One region of the Glutamicibacter sp. BW80 genome, then DNA from elsewhere that is predicted to be linked to it. Evidence: riboswitches for the same ligand, from Rfam matches in the RefSeq annotation. Region 1 holds a riboswitch; each other region holds the start of a gene.

Region 1 (4,861 bases):
GGTGGCGAATGTGCGCGCGGCCTCCCTGGAACCTCGCTCGATGATGACGCCGTTGCCTAAGGCCTTGAGTGCCGTCGCCGCGCTGGTACTCCTCGGCGCCGGTCTTACCCTGTGGATGATCCGCGACGTCACCGGGGTCCCCCCGCAATATGAGGTTGCCTCCTCGGACGCCTACGGAAGCACCTGGGTTTCGCAGTCCGCGACCGACGGACTGCGTGCGGCGGACCAGATGCTGGCCCTGTTTGCCATCAACCTGGCCTCCCTGGCGCTGGCCCTACTCATCGCGATGCTCTTCATTTTGCTGCGCAAACCGCTTGGTTCGCTCAGCCCCCACGATAACCAGGTATTGCGCGAAGTCTGGCTCAACCGGCTGCTGCGCACCTCGATCCTGGCCTTTGCCTCCGTTGGAGCCTCGTCGCTGCATTACAAGGCCTCGTGGCTTATGTCGCTGGATCGCACCATGTATCAACCCTGGCAAAACACCGCTAACGTGGCCATGCTCATCACCTTCATCGCCATGGCATTGTGGAAGCCACCGGAAAATTTTGCCAGAACCACTAGCCCAAAGCCTGCCTCCTCCTTTTTGCGGATGCGCGAAAATTTGTTTGCCATTGGATTCCTCACCACCGCGCTCACACTCATCGCACTGGCCTGCTCCTCCTCGCTTGTGCAGACCGAGTACGCGGACAATGCGCGCCCCGGTGAGAATGCCCCGCAGGCAATTGTGTCGCTCCTGGTGGTAGCCCTCTTGTTCTTGGTGCTCAATGCCGGGTTCCTGGGCTACCTGCACCTGAAGTCCAGGGGAACCCATTCACTGGCTCGGCACAGCGCAGACCTGCCGCGCTATGTCTATGTGCTCGCCGGACTCTTGCTCATCGGCGCCACATACCTGCTGATCAATCCACCATTCGAATATTTTTGGGGTCTAGTTCCGGTCAAACCGGTCTTTGCGCTGGGTGCGCTCCTCGCGTTGCTTGCCGCTACCGCCTGCCACATCTGGTGGGTTCGGCGTGCGGCCTTGCCTTGGGATGTCACCGTGGAGCAAGAAATTTGGTATCGCCAGGTTCACGAACTACGCGCCCTCCGTGTAGTCACCGCGGCGGCCGTCGCCATGCTGGCCTGGGGTTACGAGGCAGGTCCCTACGTTTCGGCCGTGGGGATCATCGTCTTCTGCTGCCCGGCAGTGATCATTTTGGCCCGCCCAGAAACTAGGGTGCCGCAGCGCGTATGAGCCAACATATTTTCGTGGACCTGGACGCGGCGGTTCCGCCCTATGAACAGATCCGCACGCAAATCTCTTCGCTGATTTCCTTGGGCGAGCTGCCGGCGGGAAGCAAGCTCCCTACGGTGCGGGCACTGGCCACCGATTTGGGGGTCGCTTCCGGGACGGTGGCCCGCGCTTACAAGGAACTCGAAGCCACCGGCCTGGTTTCCTCCCGGCGGCGTGCCGGAACGGTGGTGAACGCCGGAGCCGATATGGAGAAATCCTCCGGTGATCTGGTTCAAGCGGTGGATCGGGTGTGGGAGCTGGCCCGAGCTCAGGGAATCGACGAGGCCACCGTCAGGGCGCTGGTGCAACGCCGGGCGCGGCAATAATTTGTTCTTCCGCGGCTTTGGTGAGTACGCTCTAGCCAGTGACACGGGGTGTCGGATTCACCGACTGAGATGAGACCCGTCGAACCTGAACTAGTTCAAACTAGCGGAGGGATGTCGCATGACCCTGACTTCCGTTGCCCGGAATTACCGGCAACAATCCCCTTTGGTGTTTTGCCTGACCAATACCGTGGTCACCAACTTCACCGCGAATGCGCTGCTGGCCTCCGGGGCGGCTCCGGCCATGACCGACCTGCCCGGCGAAGCCGGGCCATTTGCCGCGGTGGCCTCCGCGGTCCTGGTGAACCTGGGCACCCCGAGCACCGAACAGCTGCGCGCCATGGACGAAGCGGTTCACGGTGCGAACCAGGCCGGCACCCCCTGGGTGCTGGACCCGGTGGCCGTGGGCGCATTGCCGGTGCGCACTGACTTCGCGCGAAAAATCGTGACCCAGCGCCCCACCCTGATCCGCGGCAATGCCTCGGAAATTCTGGCGCTGGCCGGGCGGAGCTCGACCGGGCGCGGAGTGGACGCGCAGGACACCGTGCACGCGGCCATCGAGGCCGGACGCCAGTTGGCCGCCGAATATGGTTCGGTGGTCGCGATCTCCGGGGCGGCCGATGCGATCATCGATGCCAAACGCACCACGCTGGTGCACAGCAACGGGATCGGCTTGACCGGGATTACCGGCGGCGGCTGCGCCCTGGGTGCAATCTGCGCCGGAATGCTCGCGGTGAGCGAAGACCCGTTCGACGCGGCGATCGCAGCCCACGGCCTGTACGGACTGGCCGCCGAAAAGGCCCTGGCCATCGGCCGCGGTCCGGGAAGTTTCGCCGCGGCCTTCCTCGACGAACTCTCGCTGCTGGACCCCGAGGAATTGCACAACCTGCGCCTTGAGGAGGCAAATAATGCGTGATCTGGGAATCTACCTGGTAGCCAACACCGAAAGCTGCCAGCCGCGCAGCACCTTGGAAGTCATCGAAGGTGCGGTGGCCGCGGGTGTGCAATGGGTGCAGCTGCGGGCCAAGAACGAGACCGCCCGCGAATTCTTCGAACTTACCTGCGCGGCGGCAGAACTCACCGCCGGCAAGGCCGAACTGCTGGTCAACGACCGCATCGACGTATTCCTCGCGGCACGGGCAGCGGGTGCCGCGGTCACCGGCATCCACATCGGGCAGAAGGATATTGCGGTGCGCTACGCCCGCGAAATCATCGGCGAGGGGATTATCGGGCTCAGCGCTTCCACCGATGAACAGCTGACCGGGGCCAACGCCGACGCGAAATACCTCGATTACCTGGGGGTCGGGGCGATCCGCGCGACGCCCACGAAGAAGGACCATCCCACCCCGCTGGGCATCGATGGATTCCTGCGGGCCAAGCGGCTCACCGAGCTGCCCGCCGTGGCCATCGGCTCGCTGACCGCCGCGGATGCCGCGGCGCTGCGCGACGGCGGGGCCGCCGGCATGGCGGTGGTCCGCGCGATCTGCGCCGCCGAGGATCCGCAGGCGGCCAGCGCCGAACTGCTGGACCGCTGGGAAGGTGCCAAATGAGCCTCAACATTCTTTCCATTGCCGGCTCCGACCCCTCGGGAGGCGCGGGCATCCAGGCGGATCTGAAGGCCATCGGCGCCAACGGCGGCTACGGCATGGCCGTGATCACCGCGCTCACCGCGCAGAACACCCTAGGGGTGGATGCGGTGCAGGCCGTCGACGCGGAATTCGTGGCCAAGCAGCTGGAATCGGTGTCCGCAGATGTGCGCATCGACGCGATCAAGATCGGCATGCTGGCCGATCCGCAGATCATCGCCGCGGTGTCCCGATGGCTGGAAACGGTGCACGCCCCGGTGGTGCTGGACCCGGTGATGATCTCGACCAGCGGGGACCGGCTGCTGGCCGATGGCTCGGCGTTGGACGCGCTGCTTTCCCGGGCGGAGGTGCTCACCCCGAATACCGCAGAGCTTGCGGCGCTGCTCGGGGAGCCGCCGGTGCGCGGCTGGGAGGAACTGCTGGAGCAGGCCCAGCGCCTGGCGGCCAAATACGAGGTGCTGGTGATCGCCAAGGGCGGCCACCTGCCCACCGAAAGCTGCCCCGACGCGCTGGTGGGTCCGGCCGGGGTGATCGCCTGCTATGACGGCCCACGCCACGCCACCGGCAACACCCACGGCACCGGTTGCACGCTATCCAGCGCGCTGGCCACGCACTATGCCCGCGGCGGGGATTGGGCCAAGGCCCTGGGCGCGGCGAAGGAGTACCTCTTCGCGGCGATTGCCGCGGCCGATGAGCTGCAGGTGGGCAGCGGGCACGGACCGGTGAACCACTTTGCCGGGCTCTTCGCGGGGCAAAGCGCGGATCCGATGGCCGATTGGTGGGAGCGGATCGCCGGGTTGCGCGGTGGAATCGATGAGCTTCAGTTCATCCGCGAGCTCTCCGCGGGCACGCTGGAGCGCAAACGCTTCGAGTACTATCTGGCCCAGGACGCCCTGTATCTGCAGCGCTATGCGCAGGTGCTCGCGCAGGCCAGCGCGCTGGCCCCGCAGCTCGAGGCCCAGCGCTTCTGGGCCAAGGGTGCGGAAGGCATCCTGGAAGGCGAGCTGAAGCTGCACCGCAGCGAGCTGCTGGACCTGGCCCCCGAGCCGAGCGCCACCACGTTGAACTACGTCAACCACCTCAGCTCCTGCGCCGGAAGCTATCCGGAGCTGATCGCCGCGATCCTGCCCTGCTACTGGATCTACCAGGACATTGGCAATCGGCTGAGCGCCGCGAATCATGCCGGGCACCGGTATGAGAGCTGGCTGGCCACCTACAGTTCGGCGGAGTTCGACGAGGCCACCGCGGCGGCCATCGAGCTGGTGGCGGCCGCCTGGCGGCTCGCGGACCCGGGGTTGCGCGAGCGGATGTGGGATGCATTCCGGCGTTCGGCCGAGCATGAGCTGACTTTCTTCGCCCAAGCGCACGCGAAGGGCGTATACTTCTCTACGGCCTAAACGCGGGGCCAGGAATTCTGGAGGAACGCATGAAGTGGAGCATTCACGGCAACGGGAAGACCATCACCGAAGGTGAGGTTGTTGCCCCGGATGAGCGGCTGCATTGGCCGCAGACCATTTCGATCGGAGCCCAGCATATTCTGGCGATGTTCGGCGCCAGCATCCTGGTGCCGACGCTGACCGGCTTCCCGGTGACCACCACGCTGCTGTTCACCGGCGTCGCGACGATCATCTTCTTGCTGATCACTAAGAACAAGGTGCCCAGCTACCTGGGCTCCTCCTTCG
Region 2 (4,861 bases), on a different contig from region 1:
AGGAGGCTGTTCCTTCGATCACCCATAGGGTGTTGGCATCTCCACCGGTGCGTCTGTCGACCCAGGCGATGGCTCGTTTGATGCTGGCGCTGGTGGTGGGGAAATCGCGGGTTTCGAGGTGTTCACCACTGTTGGTGATGATGGCGTAGACATGCTTTTTCGCGTGGGTGTCCACGCCGATGATGTAGGAGTATGTTTTGGCGATGCTCTGGGGGAGGATAGTCATGCGGCTCGGTGCTCTCTTCTTTTCACGGACAAGGGTTTCGGCCGTACGGCCGGTACCGGTCCGGGGAGAGGTCACCGTCGGAGCAACACTGTGATGGGTCACGCCCTGTTGGGTGGACAATCTTCTGATCAGGCTACCGGGGTGGGCCGGGTAGGTGCCGGCCGCCCACCACCGAGAGCAGACAATTCCGGACAATGACACCATACGGGTCAGTAGTGTGATGAGTCATGTTCCCGGCAGTGAGAGGCCTGGTTCCTACCTTGCCAGCTGATCCCAGACCAGCCACTACAAGACTCACAGTGGTGTGAGAGGTGGGGGCTAGACACCCCCACCTACTCGATTCCGTTCCGCTGCGGCCCCGAAGAAAATCAGCCTCCCGCCGCCTCCGCGCGAAACTCCAGCGGACTGATCGGCGGGATGGGATCGGTGGGCAACCGCGCATAATTCAACACATCGATCCGCTGGCCATCGATCAGGAACTTGCCGCGCTCGCGTCCTTCGAGAATGAACCCGCAACGCTCGGCGACTATCCTCGACGCCGGATTGTTCACGCGCAAACCCAACTCCAGTCGCTGCAAGCGGTAGCTGGAGAATAACTCCGCCGAGAGGGCGGCCAACGCCCGGCTGCTCAACCCGCGGCCCCGATGCTCCGCGTGCAGCCAATACCAGACCCAGGCGCTCAGGTTCGCCTCATCGATGATCCCGCACACCAGGCCAACGAGCGCAGAATTCTCGACGACGGCCAACGGAACCTGCCGGGCCGGGAATTCGAGCAACATGCGGACATAGGCTTCGGCCTCGGCAAGCGTACTCACCTCGCCTTGCCGGGCCATATCCGGGCTCGAAAGGAAGGCCGCGAGGACTTGCGGTGCATCCGCTAGGCGAAGCGGACGCAAAGATGCCGTCGTTTGCCCAGCGGCGCCGAGCCGCCGGCCGCTGATCTGGGACGACGCAGATTGACCGGTGCCTTGATGAAAGAGCAATTGCCAACCTTGGGCCGAATGAACCCAGAGCGAGGTGCGTTGGCTCAGGTTCTCCGGCTTGGTTCGCCACCGCAGCATCAGCAGCGAATCGCTGAGCCTGCGCACGCGCGGATCATGCACTTCGTCCCTAGTCGATTCAACGACTGGTTCATTGCACAGCTGCTCGATAATCTGCGCGCGAGAATAGCACCTGCCCGAGGCACCAACCTCTTCGAAATCTGCGTGGAGCAGCCGCAATAATGCCTGCCGATCCCGGCGGACGGCAGGCAAGAGCAGTTGCCGTTCGCCATCGATGACAACCTGTGCCAGCCGATGATCGGTAGACAAATCCTCCGGACCACTGAATTCGCTCATGCCAACGAGTAAAACACAGGCAGAAGCACAGGTTGAAGTCATGAAGTTCGCCAAAGTGAGCTGAGGCATGCTTATAATCCAAGTACTCCGCGGGAGCCCAACAGCGATTGGGCTGAGAGGGCCATGTGCCGACCGCTACACCTGATGCGGGTCATGCCGCCGTAGGAAGGAAATGCCTTCGTGCATATAGTCATTGTCGGCGCCGGAATCATCGGGCTTGCCACGGCATTCGAACTGCGCGCCCGCGGCGCCGAAATCACGCTAGTGGATCCGGCGCCTGGGCTAGGAGCCAGCCACGCCGCGGCGGGAATGCTCGCACCGACCGCCGAAACCACCTGGGGACAGGGCGCACTTCACCGCCTGATGGCCACTTCGGCCAAGGAATACCCCGCATTCATTGACCGCGTGGAACAAACCACCGGCAGCAGACCAGCGTACGTAGAAAACTCCACGCTGGTCGTCGCCGCCGAAACCGCGGATATGGACGCACTGCTTGCGCTCATGAAGCTGCAAGCCTCGCTGGGATTCAGCGCCGAGCGGCTGCTGGGCAGCGCGGCACGCAAACTCGAGCCGGCGCTTGCCACCGGCATCGCCGGCGCCATCCGCTGCGCCGAAGACCAGCAACTGGACCCGCGGTCCCTGCTGCGCATCCTGATCGATGAGCTTGACCGGTCGATCGTGCGCGAAACGGCGGTGCGGCTGCTGCGCCAGGGATCACGGACCAGTGGAGTGCTTACCTCAACTGGCCAAGAAATCCATGGCGATCAGGTACTGCTTGCCAACGGGTTGGGCGCGCTAGCAGGTGCGCCGGCTCTGCCATTGCGCCCGGTCTACGGAGACATCCTCAGGCTCCAAGGACCGGTGGGCGCGCCGCTGATCAAGCACACCGTGCGCGGAATCGTGCATCGGCAGCCGGTCTACCTGGTGCCACGCACCGATGGAAGCCTCGTGCTGGGCGCGTCGAGCCGCGAGGACGGCCAAGAGCAGGTGAACGTGGGAGAAATGCACGCCCTGCTGGACAATGCGCGCAGGCTCGTGCCGGGCATCGTCGACACCACCTTGAACGAGGCGATCGTGCGGGCCAGACCGGCGACACCCGATGATCGGCCGCTGCTCGGACGCGTAGATGAGGGACTGGTGGTTTCCACCGGTTATTCGCGCCACGGGGTGCTGCTTACCCCGCTCGGCGCACGGCTGGGGACCGAGCTGCTGCTCGGGAACCCGGCAGATGCACAACAGCTGACCAGCGTTTCACTCGATAGGTTTGGCGCGCAACTCGCCAACAGCACACCATTTTAGGAGCCAGAGAAGATGCAACAGATCGAATTTATCCTCAACACCGAGGCGGCCACCGTGCCGGCGGGAAGCACCGTGCGCGAGCTGCTCGCGGCGCACTTGGGAAAGAGCATCGGAACGGACGGACGGGCCAGCGACGGGTCGCGTTTAGGCGTTGCGGTGGCGGTGGACTCGGCAGTTGTCCCGCGCAGTGGCTGGAATGACTTCGAGCTGAAGCCCGGCCACCGGGTTGAACTCGTCACCGCGGCTCAGGGAGGCTGAAGATGGAAGAGCTAACTCTTGACACCGATGGCTTCGAGGTCGCCGGGGAACGCTTCGACTCCCGGCTGATTCTCGGCACCGGCGGGGCGACCTCGATGCATACCCTCGAGCAGGCCCTGCATGTTTCGGGCACCGCGCTGACCACCGTCGCCATTCGCCATTTCGCCGCGGCCGGTTCCGGATCGGTGTACGAGCTTCTGGCGCGCAACGGGGTGCGCCCGCTGCCCAATACCGCCGGATGCTTCACCGCGCGAGATGCGGTGCTCACCGCCCAGCTGGCGCGCGAAGCGTTGGAAACCGACTGGATCAAGCTCGAGGTGATCGCCGATGAGCATACGCTGCTGCCGGATCCCATCGAATTGTTCGCCGCGGCCGAAGAACTCGTCGCCGACGGTTTTAAGGTGTTCGCCTACACCAACGATGATCCGGCCCTGGCCATGCGGCTCGAACAGCTCGGCGTGGCAGCGGTCATGCCGGCCGGATCCCCGATCGGCTCCGGAATGGGGATCCTGAATCCGCACAACATCTCAACGATTACCGCACGCGCCGGGATTCCGGTGATCCTGGACGCCGGGGTGGGGACCGCCTCGGATGCGGCCAAGGCGATGGAGCTCGGCTGCGATGCGGTGCTGCTCGCCAGTGCGGTGACCCGAGCGCAAAACGCGCCCTTGATGGCCGCCGCGATGCGCGACGCGGTCCGGGCCGGGCGCGCGGCGTTCCTTGCCGGGCGTATTCCGCAACGCGATCTCGCGCTGGCCTCATCTCCGACAGCGGGAATGATGCAAAGACTCGTTGGAGAATTCTGATGTCTACCAAGCCGATGCCGCCGCGCAGCCGTGCACAACTCGCCCGGTACACCCGCCATCTGTCCCTGCCCGGGGTGGGTGTGGAAGGCCAAGAGCGTATCGCGAACGCGAAGGTACTGATCGTGGGCGCTGGGGGATTGGGCAGCCCTATCGCCAGCTACCTGATCGCGGCCGGCGTCGGAGAGCTGAGCGTGATCGATCCGGACACCGTCGAACTCTCGAATCTGCAACGCCAGACCGTGCACCGTGAAACGGACCAGGGCCAGCTTAAGGTTGAATCGGTGCGGCGCCTGGCGGAAGAACTGAACAGCGAAGTTTCTGTGCGGCTCTACGCACAGCGACTGGATCCTGGCAACGCGTTGGAACTTTTTGCCGAACACGATGTGGTGATTGACGGCAGCGACAATTTCGCCACCCGGTACCTGTCAAACGATGCCGCGGAGTTGACCCAGACGCCGCTGGTCTGGGGCACCATCTTCCAATTCTCCGGTCAGGTCTCGGTGTTCGACCCCCGAGTGGGCCCAATGCTCAGGGATATTTTTCCCGACCTCCCGGAAGCGGATTCGGTCCCTTCCTGTGCCGAGGGAGGAGTCTTCGGGGCCCTTTGCGGAGTCATCGGTTCGCTGATGGCCACCGAGGCGCTGAAGCTGATCACCGGCGTCGGAGAACCTTTGAGCGGAAAGCTCTGGCTCTACGACGCGTTGGAGGCAAGCGTTCGCATCTTGACGTTTGCACGAGATCCGGAGCGTGCTCCGGTCACCGGGCTCGGTGAATATACCGTGGCGTCCTGTGCGGTTGCAGGCTCCGCCCAGGAGCTGAACGCAAGTGAATTTGAACTGCTTCGGGCCGCCCGGGAAGTCCTGGTGGTAGATGTTCGCCAGGGGTGGGAACGCGAGCTTGCGGTCATTCCCGGCAGTGTCCACTTCCCGCTGGAA
Region 3 (4,861 bases), on a different contig from region 1:
GCCGAGTCCCCGCATCTGGGCAGGAAGCTTGCCCGCGAGTTGGAATCCGAGTCCCTGCCTTGGGGGATGCGCTACGCGACCGGTTCGCTCGTTGCCGCAGGTATCGCGCTGACCATTTTCGCCGGGCCGATCTTCGCCTTCTGTGAACGCGTGGCGGCCGAATTGATTGCACGTGAACCATTCATCAACGCAGTACTACCGTTGAGTTAGGAGGAAAGGCGCATGAAGGACAAGAACCTCAAACATCGTGACCAGCGCATCGATGATGCGCTGGATACCTCCGGTGTCCGTCACCGTGCCACCTTCAAGCAGGAGTGGCCGTTGCTCCTGCTGCTCATCTTCGTATGGGGTGCACTGTGGCAGGACTTCTCGGCCGGGAATCTATTGTTTGGCGCGATTATTTCGATCGTCATCGTGAATCTATTCCCGCTGCCGCCGGTGGTGCTTCCCGGACGAATAAACCTTTGGTATTGCCTGAAGCTCTTCGCGTGGTTCCTGATGCAGGTATTCGTCGCCAGCGGCCATGTGGCGCGAGTTGCGATAGTACGCCGTAAGAAGGCACGCAGCGCGGTGATCGCAGTGCCGCTGCGCACCGAATCTGACTTGGTAGTGATGACCGTGGGCCATGTGCTGACCCTGATCCCAGGTTCCTTCGTGGTGGACGTGGACCGCAGCAGTTCCACCTTGTACCTGCACTATCTCGATGTGAATAGCGATGCGGATGTGGAAAAGGCGCGAGCGAATATCCACGACATTGAACGCCGGTTGATCATGGCCATCGGAAGCCCCGATGAATACGAGGCGATCAAGAATGAATGCGGTCCGGATTTCTCCAGCAGGAAGCCCAAGAAATGATTGAAATAGCTGTATGGATTGGCGGAGTGATGTTGGCGCTGGCCTCTATCGCTTGCCTGTGGCGGGTTTTCAAGGGCCCCTCGATTCTTGACCGGGTGCTCGCTCTCGACGTCATGCTGTTGATCATTTCCAGTGCGCTGTGCCTAGACATGGCGCTGAACCGGCACACCGATTACCTGCTGTTCACGGTGGTTGCCTGCACCTTGGGATTCATCGGCTCGGTTACCGTCTCGCGGTTCGTATCGGATCAGAGGAACGCCTAATGGACACGTTCTTAGAAGCACTCGCTGCGCTCTTGCTGGTACTTGGTTCCCTGATGTCGCTGATCGCCGGAATCGGTTTAATTACCTTCCCGGATCTGCTTTCACGCATGCACGCGGCCACCAAACCACAAGTATTGGGCTTCCTGCTGCTCTTCGCCGGACTCATCATCCACTTGCGCAGCTGGGGACTGATCCCGGTCTTTGCTTTGGCCTGGGGATTGCAGCTGCTGACTGCCCCGGTATCGGCGCACATGATTGGCCGCGCCGGATATCGCACGAAGCACGTGGCGAAAGAAACCTTGCATGTTGATGAACTAAAACAGGTCATTAGCAATCATTCGCAGACGACCGGAACCACCGCAGCGGTGCCGCCAGCGAAACCTGCACAGAACGACGAGCCCGAGAGCACCTAGCTGCTGGTTAAACTTTGGTGGGGCAGGCCAAATGGCCTGCCCCACCAAAGGAATTCGGCAATGTTACTTGCTGAACTTCTTCATGGCCTTGTTGGTGCCGCGATCAGCCAGCACCTGGATAATCGATGCGACCACGGCGGAGAAAATGGCGAACCCCAAAGCCTGGCGCATACTCGCTTCCGCGGCTGCTTCCTTGCCGTGACGTGGCGCGTCGTTTCCGGTGAAGCCTTTCCAGACCTTGTCGACCAGTCGGCTTCCAAGCATTCCCGCTCCCATTGAAATTCCAAGGGTAACAAGCTTCTGCACTGAGTTCATGAGGACCTCGCATTCGCGTCGTAAGGTTTCGTTCTGTAGCCCAGCATACCTGCGGTATGGTGGTTGAGCAGTAATCATTCCGACAGGGGAGCGTCATGCCGTTCGCGGTGCAAGACGCTGAGAGTGCGATAGATCGCAGACCCTCGAACCTGCCCCGGCTAGTACCGGCGAAGGAAGTCGAGCATCTCGGATGCGGATCATGGCGCGCGATTAAACGCCCACCGGTCCGTGCATCTCCCCTCCTTACATAGGAGGACAAACCTTATGAACGTTGCACCAGCAACTAACCGTGCCAGCTGGCGCGTGGTCGACATCGTTGTGGCCTCGGTAATCGCGGTCGCCTCGGGCGTTATCTTTTGGGCTTGGAACGCCGGATACGGATTGGTCAGCCTTGCTTTCGTGGCTTTCCCACCGGCAAGCGCCTTCGTATCTGGCATGTGGCTTTTTCCCGCGGTGCTCGGTGCGTTGATTATCCGGAAACCCGGTGCCGCGCTGTATTGCGAGATCCTCGCCGCCGTCATCTCAGCCTTGCTAGGTTCCCAATGGGGATTAGCGGTGCTGTTCTCCGGCCTGATCCAGGGGCTCGGAGCCGAGGTGGTCTTTGCCGCAGTGAGGTACCGCCGGTGGAACCTGCCGGTGGCACTGCTTGCGGGATTCATGTCGGGAATTTTCGGCGGAATCGGCGAAGCCTACCTGCTGGGTTACTTCGCTGAGTACACCGAGGCGATGAAGCTGTTCCACGTAGTTGCCATGGGCATTTCCGGCCTAGTTATTGCCGGACTTCTCTCGTGGTTGGCAACCCGTGCTCTGGCGAAGACCGGTGCTCTGGGAGCATTGGCTAGCCGTTCGGCACACCTTGAAGGTTCGCTGCGCAGTGCCTGAATTGAGTTCTTCGACTACCGAAGCCACCCCCGGGCACCTCGGCGGTGGCGGCTTTGAGATCACGGCCGACAACTTTGGCTGGCACCATGCCGAACGTCCATTGCCGGCGCTCAGCGGACTGGACGTGCATATTCCTGCCGGGCAAAAGGTCCTGCTGCTAGGCCCATCCGGCGCCGGTAAATCAACGCTCTTGCACGCCTTGGCTGGAGTTCTTGAGATCGACGAACGGCAGCAGGCGACCGGCAAACTGCAGATTCAGCGACGAGATGCCTTCGCCCGAAGCTTCCCGGTCGGGCTGATGCAGCAAGACCCCGAAACACAGATCGTGCAGAGCCGGGTCGGTGACGATGTCGCCTTCGGCGCGGAGAATCTTGGAATGGCTCCGGAACTGATCCGGTCGCGAATCCCCGAGGTGCTTCGCGCGGTAGGACTTGGGAATCTGGACTTGTCGCACCGCACCCAGGAACTCTCCGGCGGCCAGAAGCAGCGGCTGGCCTTGGCCGGGATTCTTGCCATGGGCCCCGGTCTGATGCTTCTGGACGAACCAACCGCAAATATCGACCCTTCGGGGATCGAGCCGCTGCGTGATGCGGTGCTTGCCGCCGCCAATGACACCGGTGCGACACTGCTTGTGGTGGAACATCGCTTGCAAGCCTGGGCAGAGCACGTTGACCGCGTACTCGTCCTTGCCCCTGGCGGCGGGATCGCCCACGACCTCGAGCCGCGGGCGCTCTTTGAGAATGAAAAGATTCGCCGTGAATTAGCCATGGCGGGTATCTGGATTCCCGGCTACGTTCCACACACCGAACCTCTCCACTCACGCGAGGGCGAGGAACTGCTCGCGGCGGTGAAACTGCGCGCGGCGCGCCATGCACAAGCGGTGCCCACAGCCGAAATCAACTTGCGGCTGCGCGCCGGCCAAGCGTTGGTGATTCGCGGGGAAAATGGTGCAGGGAAATCCACCTTGGCGCTGACCTTAGGCGGATTGCTTGAGCCGGCTACGGGCAGTGTCGAAGCAAGCAGCAACCTGGCCGATGGGCTGAGTCCGCAGCCCTTCAGCTGGCGGGCAGGGGCATTGGTTGCACGGATCGGGTCGGTATTCCAGGAACCGGAACATCAATTCGTCACGCAAAGCGTCCGCGAAGAATTGGCATTCGCACCTACCCGGGCACGCCAGGCCGGGGTGGAGAACGAGAAGTACGCTCCAGCGCAGATAGCTCTGCGGGTGGAGGAACTGCTGGACCGCTTGGGGCTTGCCCATCTGGGCGAGGCCAACCCGTTCACGCTCTCCGGTGGCGAGAAACGCCGACTTTCGGTAGCGACGGTGCTGGCCGCCTCACCAGATGTATTGATCTTGGACGAACCGACCTTCGGGCAAGATGCCAATACGTGGCTGGAACTGGCCAACATCCTGATCGAGGCACTTGAATCGGGGATAACCGTGGTCGCGGTGACCCACGACGAAGATTTTGCTCACGCGCTCAACGCGGCGCAGGTCGTGCTGACCCGTGAGCATCCGGATGCCAAGCCGACACCGGTACGCCAAGGCCCGATGCTCGACGCGCCCCTAGGGGAGAGCTGGCTTGCAAAGATCAATCCGCTGGCCAAGCTGGGTGCGATCGCTGCGGCAACCTTGCCGTTGATCTCGACGATCGACTGGGTCTCTGCCTGCGTGGTTATCCTTGCCACGCTCTTTGCCTTGCCGCTGGCGGGCTTGCGTTTGGGCACGTTTATGCGCCGCGGCTGGCCACTAATTGTTGCCGGGGCCCTCGCCGCCTGGGGAATTGCCTTGGTAGGAGAAGACTCCGGCAAAACGCTGCTAAGCCTGGGGATGCTCAGCATTACCGAAGGATCGGTGAGCGCCGGAGTAGCTACCGGACTGCGTACCCTGGCGCTCGCGGTGCCCACGGTGCTCTTGCTTAGTTCCACGAACCCCAGCGACCTCGGCGGCGCCTTGGCGCAACAGCTCAACGTTCCGCACCGATTCGTCTTGGGAGCCCTTGCCGGGATGCGTCTGCTGGGGTTGCTGGTTGAGGAATTCACCACCCTGACCCTTGCCCGCCGCGCGCGAGGAGTCGGCGACCTTCGCTCACCAACCCAACGGGTGAAGGCGAAGCTCGGGCAGGTGCTAGC

What was found. A riboswitch is a leader RNA that binds a small molecule or an ion and turns the genes downstream of it on or off. The one in region 1 is predicted to bind thiamine pyrophosphate.
Region 2: it holds a riboswitch for thiamine pyrophosphate, as region 1 does, so the genes downstream of both, thiO (glycine oxidase ThiO) here and thiM (hydroxyethylthiazole kinase) in region 1, are expected to answer to the same signal.
Region 3: it holds a riboswitch for thiamine pyrophosphate, as region 1 does, so the genes downstream of both, CIK76_RS02905 (ECF transporter S component) here and thiM (hydroxyethylthiazole kinase) in region 1, are expected to answer to the same signal.

The regions. Positions count from the first base shown of each region.
Region 1 covers NZ_NRGV01000001.1:249,203-254,063, reverse strand. The annotation lists gene CIK76_RS01155 (hypothetical protein) at 1-1,231, shown strand, start outside; gene CIK76_RS01150 (GntR family transcriptional regulator) at 1,228-1,596, shown strand; TPP riboswitch at 1,631-1,725, shown strand; gene thiM (hydroxyethylthiazole kinase) at 1,715-2,509, shown strand; gene thiE (thiamine phosphate synthase) at 2,502-3,143, shown strand; gene thiD (bifunctional hydroxymethylpyrimidine kinase/phosphomethylpyrimidine kinase) at 3,140-4,576, shown strand; gene CIK76_RS01130 (solute carrier family 23 protein) at 4,606-4,861, shown strand, end outside.
Region 2 covers NZ_NRGV01000026.1:2,212-7,072, forward strand. The annotation lists gene CIK76_RS06160 (IS110 family transposase) at 1-226, opposite strand, end outside; gene CIK76_RS06165 (GNAT family N-acetyltransferase) at 595-1,563, opposite strand; TPP riboswitch at 1,643-1,748, shown strand; gene thiO (glycine oxidase ThiO) at 1,744-2,862, shown strand; gene thiS (sulfur carrier protein ThiS) at 2,875-3,120, shown strand; gene CIK76_RS06180 (thiazole synthase) at 3,123-3,926, shown strand; gene CIK76_RS06185 (ThiF family adenylyltransferase) at 3,926-4,861, shown strand, end outside.
Region 3 covers NZ_NRGV01000015.1:100,780-105,640, forward strand. The annotation lists gene CIK76_RS02880 (Na+/H+ antiporter subunit D) at 1-210, shown strand, start outside; gene CIK76_RS02885 (Na+/H+ antiporter subunit E) at 223-855, shown strand; gene CIK76_RS02890 (monovalent cation/H+ antiporter complex subunit F) at 852-1,118, shown strand; gene mnhG (monovalent cation/H(+) antiporter subunit G) at 1,118-1,531, shown strand; gene CIK76_RS02900 (DUF4235 domain-containing protein) at 1,595-1,846, opposite strand; TPP riboswitch at 1,921-2,039, shown strand; gene CIK76_RS02905 (ECF transporter S component) at 2,111-2,728, shown strand; gene CIK76_RS02910 (ATP-binding cassette domain-containing protein) at 2,721-4,861, shown strand, end outside.